Regions from separate parts of the Colwellia sp. MB3u-8 genome, predicted to be linked through region 1. Evidence: predicted binding sites of a transcription regulator. Region 1 holds the regulator's gene; the other holds the start of a gene.
The links. Region 1 encodes MetJ, which represses methionine synthesis genes. Its sites were predicted from a motif close to TAGACGTCTAGACGTCTA; they were not measured.
Positions count from the first base shown of each region.

Region 2: the regulator MetJ is predicted to act here: its motif matches at 3,628-3,645, upstream of H4J54_RS08730 (cystathionine beta-lyase).

Region 1 covers NZ_JACGVA010000073.1:54,207-66,328, forward strand. The annotation lists gene H4J54_RS17140 (TorF family putative porin) at 1-163, shown strand, start outside; gene metL (bifunctional aspartate kinase/homoserine dehydrogenase II) at 357-2,876, opposite strand; gene metB (cystathionine gamma-synthase) at 2,959-4,116, opposite strand; gene metJ (met regulon transcriptional regulator MetJ) at 4,350-4,682, shown strand; gene H4J54_RS17160 (VOC family protein) at 5,126-5,539, opposite strand; gene ccoG (cytochrome c oxidase accessory protein CcoG) at 5,692-7,071, opposite strand; gene H4J54_RS17170 (sigma-54-dependent Fis family transcriptional regulator) at 7,264-8,688, opposite strand; gene H4J54_RS17175 (malic enzyme-like NAD(P)-binding protein) at 8,996-10,237, opposite strand; gene H4J54_RS17180 (adenylosuccinate synthase) at 10,849-12,122, opposite strand, start outside.
Region 2 covers NZ_JACGVA010000061.1:8,448-20,569, forward strand. The annotation lists gene H4J54_RS08720 (regulatory protein RecX) at 1-117, opposite strand, end outside; gene H4J54_RS08725 (hypothetical protein) at 401-1,681, opposite strand; gene H4J54_RS08730 (cystathionine beta-lyase) at 2,291-3,478, opposite strand; gene H4J54_RS08735 (DNA polymerase II) at 4,008-6,461, opposite strand; gene dinG (ATP-dependent DNA helicase DinG) at 6,545-8,659, shown strand; gene H4J54_RS08745 (magnesium transporter CorA family protein) at 8,733-9,692, opposite strand; gene H4J54_RS08750 (magnesium transporter) at 10,004-11,356, shown strand; gene H4J54_RS08755 (DUF21 domain-containing protein) at 11,381-12,122, shown strand, end outside.

The DNA of each region.
Region 1 (12,122 bases):
CGGCACTTGGGGTAACGATTTTGATGGCGATTACCTAGAAGCGGGTTACAGTACAGAAGTTTCAGGTTTCGACCTGGGTATTGCGCTTGTGGCTAATTCAAAAGAATTATCAGGTACTGAAAGTGACGAAAACCTAGTATTTAGCCTAGGTACATCTTTCTAAAACATCGCTTATTAACCCGCTAAAAAAACAAGAACACACTGTTTTGATGGCTAATAAAAATCTAGGTCAGTTAATTTCCTGGTGAATTTGGTGCGATACCTTGATCATAAAGTATCGTGCCAAAACTTTACTTAACCTTGCTGCTTAACGCTATTTATACCTCCTTGGCATCACTTCCTGCTAGCAAAAATATTTAATTTAAACCTTTGATTTTAACTTGCTGCTGACGATGATTCAGCTGCTGGCAAATAGTGACTAAATCAGCATGAATACCACCGGCAGTGACATCACGTCCAGCACCTGGGCCACGAATAATCAGCGCATTTTCTTGATACCACTCGCTTTTAATTTGAAAAACATTATCACATGGGGTTAATTGTGCAAACGCGTCGTTATGGCTTAATTCTTCCAAGCTAACTTTCGCACTCACTTGACCATGATCACTGATAAAGCGAGCAACATAACGAATTCCACAGGCTTTTGCTTGTGCTTGCTGTAAACGCAATAAAAACAACTCATCAAGCTCAGACGTTCGTTGAAGAAAATCCTCTAAGCTAATATCACGTAATAACTCTGGCACTAAATTCTGACAGTCAATATCAGCTAACGACAATTCAAAACCTGCGGCACGCGCTAAAATTAATAATTTACGCTGTACGTCTCGCCCTGATAAATCTTCTCGCGGATCCGGCTCAGTCAACCCTTGCGTTAAGGCATTCGACAACAGCGCAGAAAATGGCGTTGTGCCATCGTAAAATTGAAATAACCAGGATAAAGTGCCCGAGAATATACCTGAAATTTCCGTTATTTTATCACCGCTATTCATCAACTCTTTAATGCTTGAGTTAATAGGCAAACCAGCACCAACTGTGGTATTACCCAACCATAAGCTATTATTTTTTTCTGCTGTTTTAAGCAATTGCTGATAATTTTCAGTACTTGAAGATGCCGCCCACTTGTTGGCGCCAATAACATGAATGCCACGGGCAAAAAATTCTTCATACAAGTGACTAAAGTCTTCGCTGGGTGTGATATCAACAACAATCAACTCGTCATAAGGGTGATTAGTCAGCCAAGTTAACAGTTGCTCACTGTCGTAAGGCTGCGCTTGTTGTTGATAATGTAACAAAGCATTAGCGACATCTATGCCATCGGTATTTATTAAGGCTTTACTTGCCCCCACTAAGGCAACTAAATGCACATTGTCTAAACCTGAAACACGCGCTATTTGCTTTGGTAACATGGTTAAAAATCGTTGGCCAATATTACCTAATCCAGCGACAACAAGGGCAATATTTTTCGCGTCTTTAGTCATATCCGCATGAACATTATTGAGTATTTCACTCGAGCATGGCTCAGGTAAAACCGCAATATAACTGTGTTCATTAAAGGCATGTAAAAAATGTAAGCTTTGTTGATGCTTAAGCGCTCTTTTAAATCTAGCCCGCATATCGCCTTGTTTCGCCACACTATGGCCAACAATGGCAATAATCGCTACCGGCCTAAAGGTCACTTCAGTGTCATGACTTGCTAACCATTGGCTGAGCGCTTTTTGTTGGGCCTGCGTTACGACTAGGTAACCTTCGTCAATATTGTAACAAATAGGTGAAAATTCACTGACCGCTAATTCGCCCGATTTAGCTAAAAAGCTGCTTGATTTCGCTAATATTAAATCGTTTAAACTGGTGACTGAAAGTTCTTGTTTCGCTATTTGGCCAAACTTGCCTATTTCAGTGCCGCTAACCTCAGGTGCAAAACTACTGGCAACATGTAAATGGGTATTATGGTTGGTTAATGGCTGTAAGGTTTTGGCATGTAATACTGGGTTACCCAAACGGCCCAGTTCATTGGCAACCGCATTAGGTAAACGGTGTAATTTTCTCGCTAAGGGTACAAGCCTTGGGTCAGCACTATAAATACCATCAACGTCAGTCCAAAGCGTTACATTGCCCGCGCCTGACAGTGCCGCCATTATAGTTGCTGAGTAATCACTACCATTGCGCCCTAACGTGCAGGCTTGTTGCTGTTTATTGCGCGCAATATAACCGGTAACGATCATCAGTTGGTCTTGTTTTTGCAGCGGTAAAAAGTTTTCCTGGCTCACGGTATAATCAATGGCACAATTTTTTTCATCTTTTAGTAAAAGAAAGTCTCTGGCATCCAACATATAACTTGGACACACACTTTCACTCAATACCGCAGATAACAAGCGCGCGGACCAAACCTCACCAAAGGCCAATAAGTCATTTTGATAACTCAATGGATCACTAAGGGGATCAGTCAGTAAATTTTCTGTTATTTGTGCAACATCCTGCTTCAGTAAATTTTTGAGTCTGGCGGCACTACTGGCATTTAACAGTTCATCAATTAACTGAGCTTGCGTCACATTAAGTGCAGTAATAGTTACCAGCAAATTCTCACGCAAGGTGTTTACCTCATGACTCGTGCTCACTTGCTCAGTGTTAAGCGAAGTTATGTCCTGAAGCTCTATTGCGAGTTGATAAAGATTAAATAATGCATCCGTGGTATTGCCATTGGCAGATACCACAATAATGTCATTGAGTTGGCAATGCTGACGAATAATATCCACCACACGTTCAACGCAAGCACTGGTGGCTAAACTACTACCACCAAATTTATGGACATTACAGGCAACTTTTGCCAAGTGATTTTTTGGAGAGCTAAGCGTTACCGCTGTATTTGAATCGATCATTTTACTACCACAGGTATGACAACCTTGTCATACCGCCTTTAAATTATTTATATATAACGCTTAATGACTATAGATAACCGCTTTAAGCTTGGCTGGCATCGAGCGCCTGAGATAGGTCGGCCAGTATATCGTCAATATCTTCAATACCAACAGAAAGTCGCACTAATGACTGGGTAATACCGGCGGTAAGTTGTGCTTCAATTTCCATCCCCGCATGGGTCATGGTTGACGGATGACAGATCAAACTTTCAACACCTCCAAGTGATTGCGCTAGGGTGAAAAGTTCAAGTTTATCAAACAGTATTTTAACCGCTTCAACGCCACCTTTAAGCTCAAAACTCATCATAGCTCCAAAATCATACTGCTGTTTTTTAGCTAATTCATGTTGCGGATGGCTGGCTAAACCCGGAAAATAAACCTGTTGAATAGCCGAATGCTGTTGCAAAAATTTTGCCACGGCATTGGCATTAATTTGATGCTGCTTCATCCGTATTGGCAAAGTTTTTAAGCCACGCAAAGCTAAAAAACTATCAAAAGCTGAACCCGTAATACCAATGCAGTTTGCCCACCAAGCTAGTTTTTCACCTAAAGCTTGTTCTTTGGTGACTAGCACACCGCCCACCACGTCGCTGTGACCATTAATATATTTGGTGGTGGAGTGAAAAACAATATCGGCACCCAATAACAAGGGTTGCTGCAATACTGGCGACATAAAGGTGTTATCAACCGCCACTAATGCGCCAACTTGATGGGCTTGTTTGGTAATGGCAGCAATATCAACTAAGCGTAACAATGGATTACTCGGTGATTCAACTAACACTAATTTAGGTTTTGTTGCTAAGGCTTGCGCCAAGGCTTGTTGATCATTTTGATCAACCACCACGAGCGTAAACTGACCCCGCTTGGCAAGATGGGTAAATAATCGAAAACTTCCGCCATAGCAATCATGCGGAATAACAACCGTGTCTTGTGTATCAAGTAATTGGCAAATAAGATGTACCGCTGACATGCCGGTATTTGTCACAATGCCAACGGCACCCTGCTCTAAATCTGTAATAGCTTGGGCAAACGTAGCGCGAGTTGGATTACCGGTGCGTGAATAGTCAAACTGACGCTTGTCGTTAAAACCTTTCAGTGCATAGGTGCTTGAAAGGTGAAGAGCTGGAATAACAGCGCCATGGTGTTGGTCGCTATTAATACCTGCTCGAACAGCGGTAGTGGCAATTTTTTTCTCGCTCATGTGTACTCCGGTAAAAATATTTTCTGTATAGATGTTTGGACGTCTATCAATCTAAATGGTTTAAGTTCGCGGGTCAAGTACTTTAGACTTCTAAACTTCTACACATTCGTTATTGACTCACGCCCCACAACCAGTAAAATCAAGTAGTAAGAATAAATTTATCACAAACTGGCCTACCAGACAGGTTTAACAAGGATAAGTTTATCTCAATTAATTAGCATAGAGGAATATTCATGGCAGAGTGGAATGGCGAGTATATTAACCCATACGCCGAACACGGGAAGAAAAGTGAACAAGTCAAAAAGATCACCGTGTCTATCCCTTTACGTGTGTTAAAAGTGCTCACTGATGAACGTACACGTCGCCAAGTGAATAACTTGCGTCATGCCACCAACAGTGAGCTGTTATGTGAAGCGTTTTTACACGCCTTTACTGGCCAACCATTACCTGATGATAGTGACTTGGCTAAAGACAACACACAAAAATTACCCGCGAGTGTTCGTCGGGCTTTGGAAGCAAAAGGTATAACTGACTTTAGTGAACACGAAGCGGAATTAGAAGATTAAAACCAGTAGTACAACAAGTAAATAAACAAGGCGCTGATTAGCGCCTTTTTTATTACTAAAAAATACGGGTGATTAGCAAGAGTTGCTTTGAAATATAAAACGGAACAACCCCCCTGCAGTATGCCGCTAAATACCAAAAGAATTTATTTCTGTGCATCAGCGCTATTTGAATATACTTCAAACTGGAACGATATTTATTTAGTTTGCATTTTTAGTTTACATTAGAATGACTTTTTAAAGTCAGCATCGTTCAAATAAAAAAAATTATGCCCGTCACCCATATGGCCAGCATCCAGCTTTACATAATTTTGATTTACTTAGCCTTAATGTTTCATAGTGTCCACAAATTAAAAAGCTTAATAACTGAAACTTGACTATGATCGAATTTAACTAAGCAGCTACATTAACTCATGACTGACGGTTGATAGCTGATAGCTATAAATCTACAAAGTCGCATCATTCAACTGCAATAAATCCCACTTAGTACCATATAAATCTTTAAACACCACAACCGTGCCATATTCTTCCACGCGCGGCTCTTCGTTAAACTCAACACCTTGGCTTTTCATCTGTTGATAGTCGCGCCAAAAGTCATTGGTTTGCAGAAATAAAAATACTCGTCCGCCCGCTTGATTGCCCACTGATTGGCTTTGCTCGTCGTTACTGGCTTTAGCAAGCAGTATGTGGGTGCCATTTGAATTCGGTGGTGATATTTGCACCCAACGTTTTCCGCCGCCTAAGTCAGTATCTTCAATAAGCTGAAAGTTTAATTTTTTGCTATAGAATGCAATCGCATCATCGTAGTCTTCAACCACGAGGGCAATATTTGATATGCTTTGTTTGATCGTTTTGGTCATGCTTTGTTCTCTATTCATTTTCACTACTCATCGTCCAAGTCATGATATTTTAACGTATTTTTCTTCCGTAATGAACTTTTCATGATTTAATTAAAAAAGACCTCACCTAGAGGTTTTTTTCACAATCACTAGTCATTAGCTAACGAAATTAATTAATTTGAAAAGAATTTAGTTTCTTTAACAAGCTTAATATCCGGCATATTATCAACGGCAACAGTCAGTGTCACTGGCGTGATTTTTTGGCTGATGTTTTCCGGTGTCATCGTTAAATGTACAGGCACACTGGCGATTTCACCCGCTTTTATCATCACCTTGCCGTCAACACTTAAACTCACCACTTTTTCCAACACTGTGATCTCAAATTGGCGATCAACTTTTGATTTATTAGTAATTTTCAATAAGTAACTATTCGTCACCTTATCTTGAAAGTCGAGCTGAAATAATGTGCCTCGATCCCGCAAAATAGAAAATTCAATCGGCACCCGCACTTGAATAGTAAAGATCATAAATGCCATGGCTAATACCGACATAACAGCATAGCCAATAATTTTCGGCCGTAGCAATTTAACCTTTTTACCTGCTAGTGCATTTTCACTGGTATAACTAATTAAGCCTTTAGCATAATTAAACTTGCTCATGGTTTGATCACAGGCATCAATGCAAGCACCGCAATTAATACATTCGTATTGCAAGCCATTACGAATATCGATACCCACTGGGCACACTTCCACACAAAGGTTACAGTCTACACAATCACCCAAACCTAGGTCTTTTGGCTGCTGGTTACGTTTACGAGCACCGCGGCTTTCACCACGCAATTTATCATAAGCAACCACTAGGGTATTTTTATCAAACATGGCTGATTGAAAGCGTGAATAAGGGCACATGTAAATACACATTTTTTCACGTAACCAGCCGGCATTACCGTAGGTACAAACAGTAAAAAACAGCACCCAGAAAGTAGTTAGCCCATCCCACTGCCATTGTAATAAATCAAGATACAGTGCGCGGGCCGGTAAAAAGTAACTGATAAATGTTGTTGCGGTAAAAAATGCGATTAACCCCCAAATAAAGTGCTTGGCAGATTTTCTTGCTAAGGTATCTAATGACAATGGCTGTTCATCACGTTTAATACGTTGATTGCGCGTACCCTCCAACCATTCTTCCACCCAAATAAAACTGAAGGTCCATACGGTTTGAGGACAGGTATAACCACACCAAATTCGACCAAGCCAAGTGGTTAAAAAGAAAAGTAAGTAGCAACTAACCAGCAATAATCCCGCTAAAATGATAAAGTCCTGCGGAAAAAATGTTTGTGAAAAGATATGAAACTGTTGCTTACCTATATCCAGTAAAACAGCCTGATTACCTTGAAAATTAAGCCAAGGCATCAACATAAATAATAAAACAAAGGCTAAGCCAGTGAATTGTCGAATACGTTGATAACGACCTTTTTGTTTACGGACATAGACTGAGGATTCAGATTTGTAGGGCTTAATGATCAAATCTTCTGCTTTAAAATCAAACTTCATGGTTTACTACTAAAACTAACGTTAAGATAGTTGCTAATAGCAAAATATGAACCAAGTTATAAAATTAAATTAACTCATTGTTTAATATATTATTTATAGTTACCAACTTTATGCAGATCCCACCATAAAGCACGACATATCGCGATTTGGCGATATATCGTGCCTGGCATATTATTTTTATAGTGAAAATTATTAGTTAGGACGTACAATTTTCAATTTACTCATGCGAGAGCGTAATGTACTTTCAGGTAAGCCTAATTGCTTAGCGGCACCTATTTCACCACCAATGCGCCATTTACAGGCTTTTAACACACTTAATATATAGCGGGCTTCCACTTGTGCTAAGGTTTCTATAACAGGAGGGGTAAGTGATTTTGACGAGGTTTTAAAGTTAAAATTTAGAATAGTCGATTTAGTTAAAATCATCTCGCGCTCAAGTACGTTTTGCAATTCACGAATATTACCAGGCCATTGATATTGCATTAATTGAGTTAAGCTACGGTTACTAATAGCACTGATGTTTTTACCTAGCGTTTTATTCAGTGTACTGATAATCACCTGTGATAAAAGTGGTATATCTTCTTGGCGATCACGCAGCGGTGGAACAGTTACCGGAAAAACATTAAGCCGATAAAACAAATCAATTCTAAATGTACCTTGGGTAATCATCGCCGATAAATCACGGTTAGTAGCCGCGATAACCCTTATATTGACCTTAACAGTTTCACTGCCGCCGACCCGTTCAAACTCTTGCTCTTGTAATACCCGTAGTAACTTGCCTTGTGCTGCCATAGATAATTCACCAATTTCATCAAGAAATAACGTACCTCCAGTCGCTAATTCAAAACGGCCTTTGCGTCGTTCAGTCGCGCCAGTAAATGCGCCTTTTTCATGCCCGAATAGTTCAGATTCAAGCAAGCTGGGGGCGAATGCAGCACAATTAACTTTTACCATAGTAGAGTTTTTACGTTGACTTAAGGCATGAATATTACGAGCAACCAACTCTTTACCTGTGCCATTCTCTCCCAATATAAGTACAGTACTATCAGTTTGTGCAACTAGCTCTACTTGCGACAGCATTTTTGTGATTATTGGGCTTCTACCCACCAAGCCAGCAGACGACCACTCTTGCGCTAACTCATTCTGCAAATAAGTATTTTCAGCCTGAAGTTGCTCAGTAAGCGATTGTACATTTTCCAAAGCACTGCGCAGTGCCAACTCAATTTGTTGTTGCTGACTAACATCACGAAATACCGCAACAGCACCAATAATATGGTTATTTTTATAAACCGCTCGTGTTGTGTACTCAACAGGGAAGTTACTGCCATCTTTGCGCCAAAACACCTCACCACTAACTTGTCGAGAAATACCGTCAAGCGCGGTATTGAATATTTTACATTCACAAGCGGGATAAGGCTCACCATTGCTATAACTATGATGATGAAACTGATGAATATTTTGTCCCAATAGTTCAGCGTAAGACCAGCCGGTCATGGCTTCTGCTGCAGGGTTAATAAAAATAGCTCGCCCTTGTGTATCTAAACCGTAAATACCTTCACCTACGGCGTTTAGTAATAGTTCAGAATCGGCGAGATAGGCTTTAATTTCTTTATCCATTGAACTTCCTAAAGTGATTGACTAGGTACGAATAAACACTGTTATTTACGCTAAATATCGAGGCTTATCGTAAGCCACGATATACCGTGGTTATATTGGCAGCAGTAATAGTAGCAATTTTTTAACAAGGGTAGCAAATCGTGCCCATTACATTCACTGTTATCAATTTATTAGCAATGTTTGATGTCGCCAATGCCTAAGTTAGAAGTTAAATTTCAGAGTGCCCAAAAGAAAGGGAAGCAATAAGCTTCCCTTCTATTTCATTCTTAATCTAAAACTAAAACTACATTGCTTACAAACGTAACCGTTAGCCCTGGTAATTCTCAGGCATTGCGAGTGCCGCTACACCTGAGTCTACTGCCGCTTGAGCAACCGCAATGGCTACAGCTGAACGTAAACGCGAGTCCATAGGCTTAGGGATAATATAATCTTTGCCAAAGGTTAAGTTGTCACTGCCACTAGCGGCTAATACTTCAGCTGGTACTGGTTCTTTCGCTAAGGTGCGAATGGCATGTACGGCGGCAATTTTCATTTCATCATTAATAGTACGTGCACGCACGTCTAATGCACCACGGAAAATAAAGGGGAAACAAAGCACGTTATTTACTTGGTTGGGATAATCTGAACGGCCAGTAGCAATAATTAAATCATCGCGTGTTGCCAAAGCCAGTTCAGGTTTAATTTCTGGATCTGGATTTGAACACGCAAAAATCACTGGCTTAGCGGCCATAAGCTTTACGTGTGAAGCTAATAGTAAGTTCGGTCCAGATACACCAATGAATACGTCAGCACCATCGATAGCGTCTTCTAGCGTGCGCTTATCCGTATTGTTAGCAAATAATTTTTTATATTCATTTAAATCGTCACGGCGGGTGTGAATAACCCCTTTAGTGTCGAGCATATAAATTTTTTCACGTTGTGCGCCACATTTAATCAACAGTTCCATACAGGCAATAGCTGCAGCACCAGCCCCCATACAAACAATGTTAGCGTGTCGAAGTTCTTTACCTTGAATTTCTAGCGCATTTATCATTCCCGCTGCCGTTACAATAGCAGTACCATGTTGATCGTCATGAAATACGGGTATTTTACAGCGTTCAATGAGTGCCTTTTCAATAACAAAACATTCAGGTGCTTTAATATCTTCTAAGTTAATGCCACCAAAGCTGTCAGCAATATTGGCTACCGTATTAATGAAGTCTTCAACGGTTTTATGATTCACTTCAATATCAAACGAATTAATGCCAGCAAAACGTTTAAACAATAACGCTTTGCCTTCCATCACAGGTTTAGAGGCCATTGGCCCTAAGTTCCCTAGACCTAAAATGGCGGTACCGTTGGTAATAACGGCAACGGTATTACCTTTGCCGGTATATTTATAAACGTCATCAGGGTTTGCAGCAATAGCGCGAACAGGCTCAGCAACACCGGGGCTATAAGCAAGCGAGAGATCTAGGCTTGTTTCAGCAGGGGTCGTTAATTCAACACTAATTTTGCCCGGCGTTGGGTATTGGTGATAATCAAGTGCTTGTTGGCGAAGATCTGTCATGTTTATTCCTTATGTGTGAGTCTACTACGTGAATTTTATGGGTGAACTTGAGTCGATGCTATTATTGTTGTTTACATGTTATTGCAATGCGATGTCTAATTTCAAGCTGTTTTGTATATATTAATTCGCTACAAGCTATAATTAATATAGCCTTATTAGTTTAATATTTCACATAACCTAGCTAAATATTGCCGATAAAGCGTTAACTATTGATGTAAAAATAGCGATTAGAATACTTTATTAAACCATAAGTAGTTTAATTATATAGATTAAGTTTAAGCCGCTTGTTTTACTTGTAAAGCTTTGCGCATTTGTATCATTTCATGCTGACTACAAAATTAACCACACTCGTTCTGTCTTCACTTCTGATTATAGTTTTAACCATGCTTTTAATCATGTTCATAACTGTAATCTAGCCGAGATTAAAAAGGCTTAAGTTGAATTACGCTATGCTAAATTTTATGCCTTGTATTTTTGCTGATGAGAAATTAGATCACTTAAATTAGTCAAAGAGATTTAAAAATTTAGCCATAAATAGTGACCAAATTTTAGCGATAAAAAAACCACCTAGCAGGTGGTTTTTAAAAAGTGATTTAAACGCAGAAATTTAATTATTCGTCAAACGGATTAACTAAAATCATGGTCTCGACACGATCTGGGCCAGTTGAAATAATATCAATAGGTACGCCAGTAATCTCTTCAATACGTTTAATGTAAGCAATCGCATTAGCGGGTAAAGCGTCAATAGAAGTAGCACCAACGGTGGTTTCACTCCAACCTGGCATTTCTTCATACACTGGGGTAATTTTTTCGTAACCCTCAGCAGCTGTTGGTGGCACAGTAATAATGTCGCCTTCAGCTGTTTTGTAGCCAGTACATATTTTTAATGTTTTTAAGCCATCTAAAACGTCAAGCTTAGTTAAACAAAAACCACTAATACTGTTAACTTGCACCGCACGATGCATAGCGACAGCGTCAAACCAACCACAACGACGTTCACGGCCAGTAGTTGCACCAAATTCATGCCCTACAGTGCCTAAGTGATTGCCCACTTCGTCATTTAATTCCGTAGGGAAAGGACCTGAACCAACACGTGTTGTGTATGCTTTAGTAATACCTAGCACGTAATCTAAGTAAAGTGGACCAAAGCCGCTGCCAGTAGCAACGCCACCCACTGTGGTATTTGATGAGGTGACATACGGGTATGTTCCGTGGTCAATATCAAGCAATGTACCTTGTGCACCTTCAAACATAATAGATTCGCCCGCTTTACGCGCTTGATCTAACATTTCAGAGATATCAGCAACCATGCCTTTAATAGTTTCAGCAACGGCCATAGCATCAGCAAGTACTTCTTCATAACTTACTGGCTCAGCTTGGTAATATTGCGTTAATACGAAATTATGATATTCCATAATTTCTTTTAATTTCACGGCAAATGATTCTGCGCAAAATAAGTCACCAACACGTAAACCACGACGAGCAGCTTTATCTTCATAAGCTGGGCCAATACCACGACCTGTAGTACCGATAGCTTTGCTACCACGCGCTTTTTCACGAGCGGCATCTAATGCGTTGTGATAAGGAAGAATTAATGGACATGCATCGCTGATTAAAAGACGGTCACGTACTGGTACGCCACGTTCTTCTAACATGGCCATTTCTGTCATAAGTGCTTTAGGACAAAGAACAACACCGTTACCGATTAAACATTTTACGTTGTCACGTAATACGCCAGATGGAATAAGATGTAAAACGGTTTTTTCACCATCAATGACTAGTGTATGACCCGCATTGTGGCCACCTTGATAGCGCACTACATATTTGGCTTTATCAGTAAGTAAGTCGACGACTTTACCTTTACCTTCGTCACCCCATTGGGTGC
Region 2 (12,122 bases), on a different contig from region 1:
TAACGCTTTTGCGGAGTAATCTCCATACCTTTCAATCATCCAAATCATATAAGATTTGACCCGATCATAAGAAATCACTTGCGGCTTTGCATCTTTTTTACTTGTTTTTTTATACATGTGGCTACTTTGCTACTTTCAAACTCGGGTTTATTATAAGTTAATCTTGCTTATACCCATTTCATTAATTAGCTGGTCTACTTTATACACAGGAAAAATGGCCAAATATAAGGCATTTATTTTAATAACTAGTGGTTCTAATTATTAAATAAATAACGCAGTAGTGGGTTATTTAAACCAGTAAAAATGATCAGATAATGAGTGAGATTGGTATTAAACACTTACGCATTAAATGGCTATCAAGGTTTGCACCTAAGGTCAATAAAATGCCTTCTGATGATAATTAGTTTTGATTACTACATTGCCATGCATTTAAATAAGATGAGTTAACAATAATGCCATCAAAGCCTTGTTCTTTTATCTTAATCAAGCTTTTAAAGGCTTGATCATAGTCTTGATAAGCACCTGTCATCAACGCCACCATTTGCCAGTCAGATGAATAACATAAATGATAATAATCGCTTAATGACTTGTTTGCTTTAGCAAATCTCGTAACAGAATGTTTATATCTATATACGCCATACTGAATATAAACTTGATTGTTTCCTGTCTGTAATTGATGATTTAAATTAATATTATATTCACTTAGCCACTCGCTCGGTAAAAGCTTAAAGTACCAATGTGGTTTTTCTGGCGCTAAAATATGCTCTACAACTTTTATATTGTGCATATTATTTGTTTCATCGGTATTGTTTTTTTCATCAGTATTACTTGCTAATGTTATAGCGAGATTTTGCCGGTTTTCTTTAAGTTCTACACTATCATTAAGTGTTAGAACATTTGCTTGTCTGGTTACCTCGGTTTGTTTGTTATTCTCGTTGACATCGTCAAACGCAGGCTTTGCTGTTATTGCTTTTGGCGCAAGTTTCTCTGTGTTTATATTACTGACTAAATTGTTTGTTGGCTGTGTTGCACTATTATAAATATTTGAAAATTTTTCTAGCAAAGGGGCTACTTGCGGGCCTAAAAGTAATCCGCCTATTAACGCAATGAAGAGTTTAAAGTTAATTGATTTGAAGTTAAATAAGGCGATTTTGGACTTAAGCGTGAGCTTTTCATCAAGATTAATAGGGTAAATTTTACTTTGATAATATTGACTAATTTCCCCTGAGCTATATGATTTTTCTAATAAGGTATGGCCCCATAATTCAATGGTCAATAATGAGCTACCATAGCGTTGCCATGCCAGTAGTTGCCCTAACAAATGATGTATATCACTTGCAATCAAATCAGCATTTTCAAATGCCCAAATAGTGATAACTTCTTTGTCTTTGTTCTCAATTAAATATTGCTTAGCATTTTCAAGAAATTGTTGGTTATTTTCTATTGAGGAAAACTGATCGATACCCGCCGTTATTAAGACACGAGTTAAATCATCAAGGTGCTCAATTTTTCCGGGTAAAAAAACAACTTGATGATGTTCAGGGATATTTTCAATATAGGTTTTTTTTAAACTCGCTAACAGCTTTTCAGATTTGCTGGTAATAACGCGGCAAACACCTGTTTCTATCACAGAATATAAAAGTTGAAATAAACCTTTTCTTATGGGTGAAACACTATTCATTCAACTCTCTTATATCAAGTAGTATACATAGAAGACGGATCACAACTTATTTTACCATAATGCTGACTATAATTATGATTTCTGACATATTACAACAAGGCGAAGGATGAAAACAAGTAAACTGTTTTGATCATCCCCCACCCTTTGTGCTCGGGTATGTTTTAAAAGAAGTAAAGCATTAGGCCTTTGATCTTGATAACCCGTATCAGGATCTGTTAGACAATAATACCTGTTGAAAGTAGAGCTAAACCCTGGCTAAACGATGATGTTCAAAAGTACCTGCAGGCAAACACTTTATTGTACTTTATCAGTGCACGCCTAAAAAGATGCCAACCTGTGCGGTTTTACCCTGATAATTCAGTGAAAAAGATAGTTCAGTGAAAAGTGCTTTATCTTGCGATAAGAGGCGGTATGGAAAAATAGTCCATGCTGATAGCCGCTGGAAAAAGGCTTTGAATCGATTTATGATTAAATTCAAAGCCCGTTTAAAGGCTTTATTTAACATCCACCGTTAGACAAAATTTGTTACTGACGCTTAAGTTAAGTACGTGCTATTGTTAAGTTCACTACTGCAATACTCAATTGACAGTTTGATGATACAAAATGCTCTTAGCTAGCTTCTTGCTCAAGCACTTGATTAAAATGCGCAAAGCCTTGTGCTAAATCATCAATTAAATCATCAACATTTTCCAAACCCACATGCAAACGAATTAGGGGAAATTGATATGGCCAAGTGGTTGCAGTGCGCATATTATTAACCTTTGAAATACCTAAAACAAGGCTTTCAAAACCACCCCACGAATAACCCATTTTAAAATGTTCCATGCTGTCTAAAAATGCAGTTAGTGCCGCTTGATTACCCTTATTTAATACAAACGAAAACAAACCATTTGAGCCGGTAAAATCACGTTTGAATGCTTCATGACCTGGGCAAGATGGTAGCGCTGGATGCAAAATAGTTTCAACCTCTGGGCGCGTTGACAACCAATGCGCTATTTTAAGTGCACTGGCCTGATGCTGCTGTAAACGCACGCTTAATGTTCTAATACCACGCATGGCTAAGTATAAGTCATCCGGAGAGGTACATTGCCCCATAATATAGCTACTTTCACGCAATTGTGGCCAATGCTCAGCGTTTGCCGTTGCTGTACCTAACATAACATCTGAATGGCCAACAATATATTTTGTCGCTGCTTGTATTGAAACATCAACACCGTAATCAAAGGGTTGAAAATTTACCCCTGCTGACCAAGTGTTATCTAACATCACGATACAGTTATGCCTATGAGCCACTTCAGCGATGGCGGGAACGTCTTGAACTTCCATGGTAACTGAGCCCGGTGATTCAAGAAACACCACTCGGGTATTCGCCTTAATTAACGCTTCAATACCTGAACCAATCAGTGGATCATAATAAGTCGTTTCAATACCTAACTTAGCTAATATTTTATCGCAATAATCACGGGTGGGTTCATAGGTGCTATCAACCATTAAGATATGATCGCCCGTTTTAACAAAGGCTAATATGGCATTAGTGATTGCCGCCGTACCCGACGGATATATGGCACAACCTGCTCCACCTTCTAACTCGGTCATCGCATCACTAAAAGCAAATGATGTTGAAGTACCACGACGGCCATAAAACAACACCTGATTAGTTTTATTTGCTGTGGCATGCTTCATTTCTTTGACTGAGTTAAATACTACGGTAGATGCGCGCTCTACGGGTGGGTTAACGACACCGCGTGTCCATTGGCTTTTACGGCCGGCATTAATAAGTTTTGTTTCTTTTTTCATCTCTAGGTTACATTCCACGGTTATATTTTTTGGAGATCGCTCGATAAGGAACTTGTCCTTTTGAAATCAAGCAGCGCTGACAATTCACCAAGCGGCTAACTCATTTTTTAACTTCAACTTGCTAAAGTTCACACTTTTCAAAGTCATTATAGCTATCTAGCCATCTATAGGTATTTGTATCGCGAATTAAGTAAAGAAGCACGCTTTATTTCGTCATAACATAGTCGTGAACAGTATTAAGCACATAAAAGAGTATCATATCAGTAGTAGCCATTTGATTAATTAATACCAATCTCACTCATTATCTGATCATTTTTACGGGTTAAAATAGACCACCTAATTAATGAAATTGGTATAATCAACTTTTTCTGAACTCAAATAAATACAAGCTATAACCAGTAGTTAGGCGTTATTCACCTTATAAATTTTAACCCTTAAGAACTTTAACTCTTAAGAACACAGCAAGCATTAACTGGGTATAACACTATCAGTTGCCACAAGTATCAGTCAGTGGGTTCAAGTGTCAGTTTTAGCGTTCAAACAAATTCATTTGGCTATTGGTGATTTCATCAAAACTGGTATTAATAAAAGGTAAAATAGCATCAGCTACCGCGAGCAATTGTCGGTCAATGTAAAATTGATAATCCAAAGCTGCGCTTTGACAGCCTCTCGCTTGTGGGCCATTGGTGGTCATGAGATATTCAATCCAACCTTTATTTTGATACTTAAGGGGTTTTCCCTGTTGCCTATAAATCTCATCGGCTAGCCTTGCTGCTCTCACATGTGGCGGCACATTTTTAACATAAAGTTCAAGCTTTCTGCGCAAACGTTTACGATAATAAAGTAAGTCATCATGCTTACCCGCTAAGGTATCGGCAACCATTTGCTTGATGTAATCAGCAACCGGTTCGTCATTAAAAATTTTCAAATATAAAGTACGTTGAAATTGCTTGGCTAATTCGGTCCAATCGGTGCGAACACTCTCTAACCCTTTAAACACCAGTTGTTGTTGTTCGCCCTTTTGCACTAAGCCTGCATAGCGCTTTTTGGTACCTATATCTTGGCCACGAATGGTTGGCATTAAAAATTGACTAAAGTGGGTTTCAAATTCAATATCAAGCTCGCTAACAATATGAAACTGTTCTTTAAGTAACTTTTGCCACTTTTGGTTAATGTAATCTTGTAAAATTTTACCAAGCGCCCTACTGTGCTCTGCGCTTTGGTGGTCACCGACATGGACAAATATTGAGTCGGTGTCGCCGTAAATAACTTGATAACCTTTTGCTTCAATCCATGATTTAGTGGTTTTTAGTATGCTATGGCTGCGCTTCGTAATGGAGCCTGATAACCGGGGATCAAAAAACCGGCAGCCGGTTGAGCCTAAAACACCATAAAATGAATTCATAATAATCTTTATCGCTTGTGACAAAGCGGCATTGTTATCTCTTTTGGCAATATCTCGCTCTTTCCAAAGCTCAGTGATGATATCGGGTAGAAAATGCTGCTCTCTTGAAAAATAAGCCCCGTCAAAGCCCTCTATAGCTGTTTCTGGTGATTTTAAACCTTCAATCAAGCCCATAGGGTCAATATTAAAACTGCGGATAATACTGGGATACAGACTTTTAAAATCTAACACCAGCACATTTTGATAAAGTCCAGGGGTAGAGTCCATCACAAAGCCGCCGGGTGATTCAAAGCCTTGATCGCCATCGCCCATATTTGGCGCAATATAGCCACTACGATGTAATTTAGGCAAATATAAGTTGGTAAAAGCCGCGACAGAGCCACCGACTCTATCAATGGCTAAACCCGTTAATTGCGCCCTGAGCATGGCAAATTCTAATAACTGCGTATGCTGAAAAATTAACAGCACTAAGCGACAATCTTCTAAATTATAAAGCGCCAGCGCTGTTTTATCATGATGAAAATTATCAGTTATTTCTTGAATTCGGTGATCAACATCGTCAACTTTTTTGCCAATACCCAGTAAGGTATTCGCGACATTGTCGAGTGAAAAACTGGGAAAGTTATAAGTAGCACTTTTCAGTAAGTCGATACCATCGAGCACTACACGGCCATTAATTTCAATAAATTGCTGTTCACTACTTGGATTTTTACGCCAGTGAGGTGCTTTTTTATCTCGACCAATAGCAAATTTAAGCCGATATAAATCATAACGTTTTTGTAATAAAGCAAAATCAAAATTAATCACGTTCCAACCCATAATAATATCAGGGTCGTGTTGGGTAAACCAAGCGAGCAAACTCACTAATAATTCTTGTTCATTAGCTTGCCAAACAATATCAATGTCACGGGTAGCTTGTTGCTCGCGGGCTATTTCTTCTGCATTGGCAATCATCAACACTTGCTGACAATGCTCGCTATATAGCCCGATAGAATAGAGTTCACCCGACATTGAACATTCGATATCAAGCGATACGCTCGACAGTGCAATGTCAGTTTGTTGCGCTTTATCAATACGTTTACATTTAACCTGCTCAAAGCGCTGGTAAGCTTGATTATCAGCCGATCTCACCTTTACTGCCTGACCAGCAAAGGTGAGATCGGCCGTAATAAAACGCTCCATTAAAAAACGATCATCTGGGCGAATGTCGTCTTCATAACACTTAATACCTTTTTGCTTTAGTACAGCGCGGGCTTGGTAAAAATCACGTAAGGTCAAAAAATATACTGCCGCCACCGCGGCTTGGTTAAATGCTTTTAGCGCAAGCGCTTTTATCTCGTCAAGGTTAATGCCTTGTTTAGCTAAAATGTCTTTAACATGAGTCACATCAATAACTTCAACAAAAAAAACCGCACGTTCGTTATCAATAATCAGCTGCACTGGCCCTTGTGGTGTTTTCAACCACAGGGTAATTTCAAGGTGATTGTTTCTGTCTGCCGCATTTCGGGTCAACAGAAAACCACGAGTGCTAGCTAACGATTGAACTACGTCAGGAAGGTTTTCAGGAGAAAGTTGCATTAATGGTTCTAATTACTCATGACAAACTGTTAATATATACAGCAGTGTAAATCATCTTTTGTCGATAGGAAACTACAGCCGCGATGTTAAGCGATAAAATTAAACAAGTTATTAGAACCTCCTATAAAAGCATAGGTGAAAACCTCACCAACTTTAACCCGCGCCAACAGCAAACCTTTTTAATTGCTGAAATTGCCAAAACACTGGCGGGTGATTACGACAAAGTACGTAAAATAATTACTATTGAGGCGGGCACAGGTACGGGTAAGTCTTTAGCTTATGCGCTTGGCGCTATTCCGTTAGCGTTAAATCGCAACAAAAAAGTTTGTATAGCGACCGCGACCGTGGCATTGCAAGAACAACTGGTTGATAAAGACCTGCCCTTTCTAAAAAAACACAGCGGTTTAGACTTTAACTTTACCTTAGCAAAAGGACGCCAACGTTATGTTTGTCGGCAAAAACTCGCGCAAGCGGTGGCGAATGACGACAGCCCGCAAGCCGGTTTTACCTTTGCAGAAAAACCCCAAGCGAGTGATATTCGAACCTTAAATAAGATGCACCAAGCGCTCAATGATAATAGTTGGCCTGGCGATATTGACGCTTGGCCAGAGTCAGTTAATCATCATATTTGGCAACAAATACAAGCCGATAAACATAGTTGCTTAAAGCATGTTTCAGAGCATAGTCATTGTCCATTTCATAAGGCCAGAGAGACCATGGACGCTGCTGATGTGTTAGTGGTTAATCATAGTTTACTCTTGGCTGATTTAGAACTGGGTGGCGGTAAGATATTACCGGCTCCTGAAGACACTTTTTACATTATTGATGAAGCGCATCACTTGCCAAAAGTAACACGCGATCACTCCAGTGCAAACCTGACGCTTAAGGGCGCGATTGACTGGCTGAGTAAATTGCCAGAAACCGGTGATAAAATTGCAAAATTGGTTAACTCAAATAGCGCAATTTCTCCCTCAATAAAAATGGCTGACGATTGCCAAGATATATTAGCTGACATGCAAAAAGTGCTGAGTTTTATTGATAATAATCGCAGCCTTTATTTTCACCAAGCGGTGAAAAATAGCAAACAGATGCAGATGCAAAACCAAGCACTGCAATTTCGTTTTGAAAACGGCGTTATTCCGCAATCATTAAAGGATTGGGCGGAAGATTTAACCCAGAGTTCTAAAAAATGTTTAACGCATTTAAACAAGCTTTATAACCTGCTGATGGAATCGGTGAAAGACGGTGATACGCAAATGTATTTAGCCGAACCCTTGTTGGCCGAATCTGGCTTTATGATCCAACGCTTGGAAAATTTTAATGCCTTATGGCAAATGTATGCCAAAACGGATAGCGACAAAGGTGCCCCTATGGCGCGTTGGCTGGAGCAAATTGAAGGTAAACGTACTGACTATTTAATGAGCGGCTCGCCAATCGAAGTAGGTTTCACCTTAGAAAATATGCTGTGGTCAAAATGTGAAGGCGCCGTGTTGTGCTCTGCCACTATTCTCGCTTTAAACTCGTTTGACCATTTTCGCCGACAAGCGGGTTTAAGAACCGATGATGGCAGCCAATACCAAAAAGTTGATTCTCCCTTTGATTATCAAAACAACGCGCAGCTGATCGTGCCTAAAATGCAATATGAGCCGAGTGCGGATCAGTTTACTGACGAATTAATTGCCAAGTTACCTGAACAAATCAAACGCGGTAAAGCAACGCTAGTGCTGTTTTCCTCGTATTGGCAAATGGACAAAGTGGTGACCGCCCTGCGAGAAAAAACCAAACTCAGTATTTTGGTGCAAGGCGAACAGTCTCGACAAAAAATCATTGAAACTCATAAAGCCCTTTGTGACAAAAAAGAAGACAGTATTATTTTTGGTACGCAAAGTTTTTCTGAAGGCTTGGATTTACCCGGCGACTATCTCACTAATGTGATTATTACCAAGTTGCCGTTTTCGGTGCCATCATCGCCAGTAGAAGAGGCACAAGCAGAATATATCACGGCTAAAGGCGGCAATCCGTTTATGTCTATTTCGGTACCTGAGACCTCGAAAAAGCTGATTCAAGCAACTGGACGACTACTGAGAAACGAAAAAGATTATGGTGTTATTATACTAATGGACCGGCGTGTGGTGAATAAACGTTACGGTAAAGACTTATTAAACTCTTTACCGCCATTTAAACGTATTATTGAGTGAAACGACGCCTAGTTAAGAAACTATACCGGTTTAATTGGGTATAGTTTCCAATAAATTAGCATTTAACTATTTACTACAACCAACGTTTTTTCTTAAATATCATCAGCAGCACCACTGAAACCACCGCCATTACCCCTAATAAAATAAAATAACCATTAGCTGCTTTTAGTTCAGGTATATATTCAAAGTTCATCCCATAGATACCGGCAAGAAAGGTTAAAGGCACAAATAATGCCGTGATCACGGTTAATACCCGCATAGTGGCGTTAAGTTGATGCGAGGTTACAGACATATAGCCATTGATTAAATCACCGCAAATATCGTAATACATTTGCGAAAGGCTCAGCAAACGGTCTAAACGTTCGCGTAAATCATTAACCGTATGGATTTCTTTATCTGTGATTAAATCAGTATCTTCATCATCTACATAAGCTTTTAGCCTTTCTCCCATGGTGACATGATAGTTAAAGGTACGCCTTATTTTCACCAGTTGTGAGCGATATGAGGTAATTTGTTTCATCATCTTGTCATTACCACTTGATTGAAAGTCATCTTCAATTTTTTCTAGCTCAGCTTCAAAACTAAACATTTCCTTTAGATAATAACCACAACTGCTGTGGAAAAGCCTCAGTGCCAAATGCACAGGGCTGCGCTTAAGGTATTTTTCACTGCTTTCGGCAAATAACTCGTTGATCGCTAATGAACTTTGCGGGTGACGGGTAATGAGTACACGTTTACCGATAAACATACTGATTTGCAAATGAGCAAATCTTAGGCCATCGTCATTGGCAATAATGCCGCGGTATAGCATAAAAATATAATCGTTAAACAACTCAATTTTAGGCGGATGGCGCTCACGAAGCGCATCATTTATCGCTAAAGGATGGCAATTAAACTGCGTTAATAGCCGTTTCTCTTCTTCTAATTCAACGTTATCAAGATCAATCCACAGTGTAGTATCGTCATTTTCTTGCCATTGCTTGATTAATTCACTGCTACCAAAGACAGTTTTTTTAGTTGCTGATATCAACATACATTTTATCATTATATACTCTCAATATGCCCCGAGTTAAACGGGATGATTATTACCCCTGACCTTTGATTTTATTGTTATAAAGTCAAAAAAGCAGCAACAAGCCAAAGCTAGAAAAATAGTGAACTAAATTAGCATTAAAACTAACTTATTTCTCCTTGATTGTAATACACTTGTTTTTAAATACGAATCTAATTCACCGAATATAATTCACTAAAAGTAATAACATAAAAGTTAAGAGTAAATGACAAACAGTTACCCTCCCACACAAGGTCATATGCCTTTATTAAAACAACTTTAAGGATAAATAAATGTTAGAAAATCCCATTGATAAATTATCCTTAGTCATTGACGACATTCTCATTGCAGAGCATACGCAAGAAATTGTCCAGGTAATGCGCTCGGCCATTGAAACACTCGCGCCAGAACAATTTGCCCTGTTAATTGAAGCACTGCCACAAGATAAGCGTTTAAGTGTTTGGTCTACTTACCCTGAAACCATGCAAAGGTCTGCTTTTGTCGATATGGGACAAGGCACTCGAACCAGCTTAATTCAGGCGTTGAGCGACGAGGAATGTTTTGAGTTACTTGCCCAACTAGATGTTGATGAAGTAATTGAAATTGCAGAGGAAATACCAAGCCGCCTATTAAAGTATGCGATAAAAAATTTAGATGACTCACAGCGAAAACTTTATCAACAGGCACAGCAATTTAGTGTTGATGAAGTCGGTCACTGGTTAGATTACAATTATGTTCGCATTTCAGAAAAACTTAAAGTCACTAGTGCACAGCTACTTTTACAAAAAGGTCTATCGCCCTATACCGAAGACTTTTATGCGGTCAATAAAGAAGGTGTTTTAACCGGCACTGTCGCCATTAATGCGCTCATACAAAGTGACGGCGAAAGCACGTTAAAAACACTTTTTTCTGCTGAGATAACAAGACTTAATGCTAACGAAGAGTTAACCACTGCGGCGGAAACAGTCATATTATCAGGTAAAATGTCGCTACCCGTTGTGGATGAAAACGAACATTTTCTTGGCCGATTTACTGTCGAAACCGCCTATCAAGTAAAGCAAGAGTCGCAAACAGAGCAAATGACTACCGCCGCGGGTTTAAGTACCGACGAAGACTTATTCGCTAGTGTACGCACCAGTGCCAAAAACCGTGGCATTTGGCTTGGTATTAACTTACTGACCGCATTTTTGGCGTCTTGGTTTATTGGTTTTTTTGAAGCAACGCTACAACAAGTGGTAGCCTTGGCGGTATTAATGCCGGTAGTTGCCTCTATGGGAGGCGTATCGGGTAGTCAAACCTTAACGGTTATTGTTCGAGGCTTAGCCCTAGGGCAGATAACAGAACAAAATAGAAAGGTGCTGCTGCGAAAAGAGTTAAAAGTGGGCGGAGTCAATGGCATTATTTGGTCTATTGTTATCGGCGCAATTACTTATTTTTGGTTTGACAGCATCGAATTAAGTTTCGTTATTGCCTTAGCGATTTTATTAAATTTACTGACCGCGTCTGCATCCGGCGTTATGATCCCGGCATTATTAAACAAATTAAATATTGACCCAGCCTTATCTGGCGCGGTTATTTTAACCACAGTAACCGATATTGTTGGCTTTGTGGTATTTTTGGGATTAGGTAGCTTACTGCTACTTTAGAAAAGTAAAAAAAGGAAAAAAGTAATGCCCGTAGAAACTATCACCTGGATTGCTGTTGTGTTTTGTATTTCACAATCTGCCATTTTTTCTGGATTAAATTTAGCGTTTTTTTCACTCAGTAGGTTACAACTTGAAGTAGAAGCAAATAAAGGTAATAAAGCCGCCATAACGGTATTAACACTGAGAAACGATTCTAACTTTTTATTAGCGACTATTTTATGGGGCAATGTAGGTATTAATGTTTTGTTAACTATGTTGTCTGACTCGGTACTTACAGGTGTTGGCGCCTTTTTGTTCTCAACCATAGTGATCACAGTGGTGGGTGAAATTACGCCTCAGGCTTACTTTTCTCGCAATGCCTTAAAAATGGGCAGCATGCTCGCACCTATCATTCGCTTCTACCAGTTTGTGCTTTACCCCGTTACTCGCCCAAGTGCGCTAATACTTGACGCTTGGTTGGGCAAAGAAGGTATTACCTATTTAGCAGAAAGTGAATTAGGCAGTATTATTAAAGAGCACATTAGCGCTGAAGAAGCTGACTTGAACCATGTTGAGGGTATTGGCGCACTGAATTTTTTTGCTTTAGATGAAATTAGAGTCACAGAAGAAGGTGAAGTTATTGACCCTAACTCTATTATCGCCTTGCCAACAAAGCTTGATTTACCCGTTCTGCCAGATACTTATTCTGGCCCCGACGATCCATTTTTAACTATGCTAAACCATTCTGGTTATAGTTGGGTGGTATTAACCAATCTGGAAGGTAAAC